One region of the Streptomyces sp. NPDC012769 genome, then DNA from elsewhere that is predicted to be linked to it. Evidence: riboswitches for the same ligand, from Rfam matches in the RefSeq annotation. Region 1 holds a riboswitch; the other holds the start of a gene.
What was found. Region 1 has a riboswitch for S-adenosylmethionine ahead of thrC (threonine synthase). Riboswitches for the same ligand answer to the same signal wherever they lie in the genome.
Positions count from the first base shown of each region.

Region 2: linked by a shared signal. The riboswitch ahead of ACFY7C_RS13440 (aminotransferase class V-fold PLP-dependent enzyme) and the one ahead of thrC (threonine synthase) in region 1 are both predicted to bind S-adenosylmethionine.

Region 1 is NZ_JBIBCP010000009.1:133,946-136,332, forward strand. Features, by position in the region: gene ACFY7C_RS35170 (hypothetical protein) at 1-226, opposite strand, end outside; gene ACFY7C_RS35175 (glucosyl-3-phosphoglycerate synthase) at 285-1,229, opposite strand; SAM riboswitch class I at 1,351-1,493, shown strand; gene thrC (threonine synthase) at 1,511-2,387, shown strand, end outside.
Region 2 is NZ_JBIBCP010000002.1:966,275-968,661, forward strand. Features, by position in the region: gene trpD (anthranilate phosphoribosyltransferase) at 1-652, shown strand, start outside; SAM riboswitch class IV at 730-847, shown strand; gene ACFY7C_RS13440 (aminotransferase class V-fold PLP-dependent enzyme) at 1,021-2,385, shown strand.

The DNA of each region.
Region 1 (2,387 bases):
CCCCGGCCACCACGCCGGTCGCCCCGAGCGCGAGCCCGAGGCCGCCGAGCAGCCACAGCCGCTCCTCCGCCGTCCGGCCCGCCGCCGGCTTCCCCGGCTCCCGAGCGGCCAAGGGCAGCTCCCGGGCCGCCTCGGCCGGGGCGGCCCCGGTGAGGGAGAGCGCCCCGGCGGCGAGGCCGAGGACTGCCAGCAGGATTCCCGTTCCGATTCCGTGTCTCCACCGCATGAAACGGAAATCTAGGCAGAAAGGATCATCATCCGGTGTTACGCCACGCGTCGGGCTGTCACGCCACGCGTCGGCGCGCGTACTCCGCGATCTCCGCCATCGGCGGCCGCTCCTCCGTGTCCACCGCGTACGTCCGTGGCGCGAAGCCGCCCTCGCCGCTCCGCTCGAACTGGGTCAGCCGCGGCCGCACCAGGTGGCCCCGCGAGAGCCGCAGCTGCGCCGTCCGGTAGATCGCCGCCGCCATCCGGCCCAGCGCCTGTCCGTCCTGGTGCCGGTGCTTGCGCACCCCTACGTCCACCTGTGCGAGCGCGTCCAGACCCACCGTGTGGAGCGCGTCCACCAGCAGGCCGAGCTCCACCCCGTAACCGACCGGGAACGGCAGCCGCTCGAGGAGCGAGCGCCGCGCCGCGTACTCACCGCCCAGCGGCTGGACGAAACCGGCCAGCTGCGGCCAGTGCAGGTTCAGCAGCGGCCGGGCCACCAGCTCCGTCACCCGGCCGCCCTGACCGGGGGCGTCGCCGAGGGGACGGTCGTACATCGCCTTCACGAAGGCCACGTCCGGGTCGGTCAGCAGCGGGCCGACGATCCCCGAGACGAAGTCCGCCGAGAAGTCGCGCAGGTCGGCGTCGACGAAGCAGACCACGTCCCCGCTCGTCACCATCAGCGACCGCCACAGCACCTCGCCCTTGCCGGGCACCGCCGGTATCCGCGGCAGGATCGCGTCCCGCGCCACCACCCGCGCCCCGGCCGCCGCGGCCACCTGCGCCGTACGGTCCGTGGAGCCCGAGTCGATCACCACCAGCTCGTCCACCAGCGGCACCGCGCCGGTCATCAGCTCGCGGCGGATCACGGAGACGATCGCGCCGACCGTCGCCTCCTCGTTCAGCGCCGGCAGCACGACGCTGACCTTCGTGCCCCGCTTGGCGGCGAGGATCCGCTCCAGCGGACGGTCGGCCACCGACCAGGACCGCCGGGCCAGCCAGCGCTCCACTTCTTCCAGCAACGTGATCTCCATCTCGCGGATCGGACGACCGTCTCCACCTCGGAAGGCTTCGGTTACAGTCTTGAACAACGCGGATGCCCGATGCATGTCGGGGTGCCGACCGCGTTCCACAATCGAATACCGCTCATCCAGAGGGGCAGAGGGAAACGGCCCGTTGAAGCCCCGGCAACCCTCCAGTCGGTTACTCGTCCTCCAGCGAGGCTCCCGGCTAGGGAAGGTGCCAAATCCGTCTCATGGCGAAATGCGTCATGAGGAAGATGAGGAGAAAGGGCCTCGCCTCCATGGCTGTACAGACGGTTGCAACCACCGCCACCCCCCAGACCCCGGTCGACCTCGGTCCCGCGTCCGGACTCTCCTGCCGCGAATGCGGTGAGACCTTCGCGCTCGGCCCGATCTTCGCCTGTGAGCTCTGTTTCGGCCCGCTCGAGGTCGCCTACGACCTGCCCACCGGTGACCCCGAGGCCCTGCGCAAGCAGATCGAGGCCGGGCCCGCCAACATCTGGCGCTACGCCCCGCTCCTGCCCGTCCCCGCCGACGTCGCCGAGAAGCCCAACCTGAACCCCGGCTGGACCAAGCTCGTCCAGGCCGACAACCTGGCCCGCGAGATCGGCGTCGAGCCCGGCAAGCTGTTCGTCAAGGACGACTCCGGCAACCCGACCCACTCCTTCAAGGACCGGGTCGTCGCCCAGGCCATCGAGGCCGCCCGCGCCTTCGGCTTCACCACCCTCTCCTGCTCCTCCACGGGCAACCTGGCCGGCGCCGTCGGCGCCGCCGCCGCCCGGGCCGGCTTCCGCTCCTGCGTGTTCATCCCGCACGACCTGGAGCAGGGCAAGGTCGTCATGGCCGGTGTCTACGGCGGTGACCTCGTCGCCATCGAGGGCAACTACGACGACGTCAACCGCTTCTGCTCGGAGCTCATCGGCGACCCGCTCGGCGAGGGCTGGGGCTTCGTGAACGTCAACCTCCGCCCGTACTACGGCGAGGGCTCCAAGACGCTCGCGTACGAGATCTGCGAGCAGCTCGGCTGGGTCATCCCGGACCAGCTGGTCATCCCGATCGCCTCGGGCTCGCAGCTCACGAAGATCGACAAGGGTCTCCAGGAGCTCATCAAGCTCGGCCTGGTCGAGGACAAGCCGTACAAGATCTTCGGCGCCCAGG
Region 2 (2,387 bases), on a different contig from region 1:
GGAGAAGCTCGGCGTCAACCTTGAGCTGACCCCGCGGCGGGTCGCCGAGGTCGCCGAGGAGGCCGGGATCACCTTCTGCTTCGCGGTGAAGTTCCACCCGGCGCTGCGCCATGTGGCGATGGCCCGCAAGGAGCTGGGCATCCGCACGGTGTTCAACTTCCTGGGCCCGCTGACCAATCCGGCAAGGGTCAGGGCCCAGGCCACCGGAGTCGCCGACGCCCGGATGGCCCCGATCGTCGCCGGGGTGCTCGCCGAGCGCGGTTCCTCCGCGCTGGTCTTCCGGGGAGACGACGGCCTGGACGAGCTCACCACCACGGCCACCTCGCGGGTGTGGATCGTCCGGGACGGCACCGTCCGCGAGGAGCACTTCGACCCGCGTGACGTCGGCATCGACCTGGTGCCCGTGGAGGCCCTGCGCGGTGCCGACGCCTCGTACAACGCCGACGTCGCCAGGCGGCTGCTCGCCGGTGAGACCGGTCCGGTACGGGACGCGGTGCTGCTCAACTCGGCGGCGGCGCTGACCGCCCTGGAGCCGGGGGAGGGCACCCTCGTGGAGCAGCTTCGGGCCGGCATGGAGAAGGCGGCCGAGTCCCTCGACTCCGGTGCCGCCCGGCGCGCCCTGGAGCGGTGGGTCGCCGTCAGCAACGCGTAGGTGTCACAGCGCGCGGCCCCGTCCGGAATACGGACGGGGTTGCGCGCCGACGATCAGTTGGCATAGCTTCTGAACCAGGTCATGAGTGACAGCCATCAAGGCCCCGGCCGGCTGTCCGGCAACCCTCCGTCCGTGGCGGGGTGCCCCGGGTGAAGACCAGGCCGTGGACAAAAAGGTCCGCGGCAAGCGCGGACCCCTGCAATCCCTGGGGTCCTTGGTCCTCAAGGGAGCAGTCTCGTGAGCAAGCGAATGCGTTAGGGCCTCGAAGCCCCTTCTTCGTCACCCCCTTTTCCCTTTCCGTGCCTCCGCGGCCGTGTGTCCCGTCGCGTCGAGGCGCTGAATTCGCCTGCCCTGAACGGGAGTTCGCCATGTCCGTGATCACCGCTGCCGCCGACCAGTCCCTTTGTGCCCCTCTGGCCGTTCTGGGCCGGGATGTCACCGTCCCGCTCGTCACCGGCGGCGAGGTCACCTACGCGGCGCTCGACTACGCGGCCAGCGCCCCGGCCCTCCAGCGGGTGTGGGACGACGTCGCCGCGTACGCCCCCTACTACGGCAGCGTCCACCGCGGCGCCGGGTACCTCTCCCAGCTCTCCACCGACCTCTTCGAGAACAGCAGGGTCACCGTCGCCGAGTTCCTCGACTGCCGCCCCGGCGACGAGGTCGTCTTCACCCGCTCCACCACCGACTCGCTCAACCTGCTGGCCCAGGTGCTCCCCGCCGACTGCCAGGTCTTCGTCTTCGAGACCGAGCACCACGCCTCCCTGCTGCCCTGGAGGGACGCCCGCGTCACCTACCTCAACGCGCCGCGCACCCCCGAGCAGGCCGTGGAGACCCTGGAGCGCGCCCTCGCCGAGCGCGACCCGTACGGCCCGGCCCTGGTCTGCGTGACCGGAGCGTCCAACGTGACCGGTGAGCTGTGGCCGGTGCGGGAACTGGCCTCCGCGGCGCATGCGCACGGTGCGCGGATCGTCCTCGACGCCGCCCAGCTGGCGCCCCACCACCCCGTCTCCGTGAGGGAGTTGGACGTCGACTGGGTCGCCTTCTCCGGGCACAAGCTGTACGCGCCGTTCGGCTCCGGCGTCCTCGCCGGCCGGGCCGACTGGCTGCGGGACGCCGAGCCGTACCTCGCCGGCGGCGGCGCCTCCCGCACGGTGGCGCGCCGGGCCGACGGCGGTGTGGACGTGGAGTGGCACACCACCGCGGCCCGGCACGAGGCCGGCTCCCCCAACGTCATCGGCGTCTACTCCATCGCCTCCGCCTGCAAGGCCCTCACCGAGGCCGGCTTCGACCGGCTCGTCGCCCGGGAGCGGCACCTGATCGCGAAGGTCCGCGAGGGCCTGGCCGAGGTGCCCGAGGTGCGGGTCCTGTCGCTCTTCGGCGACGAGGCCCCCCGCGTCGGCGTCATCTCCTTCGTCGTGGAGGGCTGGAACAGCTCCCACTTCGCCGCCGCGCTCTCCGCCGAGTACGGCATCGGGGTCCGCGACGGCCTGTTCTGCGCCCACCCGCTGGTGCGCACCCTGCTCGGCAGCGACCCGCAGGACCCGGGCGCGTGCGGCGCCCCCGACGCGGCCCCCGGCGAGAGGTCCCTCAACGCGATCCGGGTCAGCTTCGGCGCGGGCACGCCCGACGAGCACGTGGAGCGGTTCGTCGGCGCGGTCCGGGAACTGGTCCGCGACGGCGCCCGGTGGACGTACCGCACCGAGGACGGCCGCTGCGTCCCGGACCGCGGCTGACC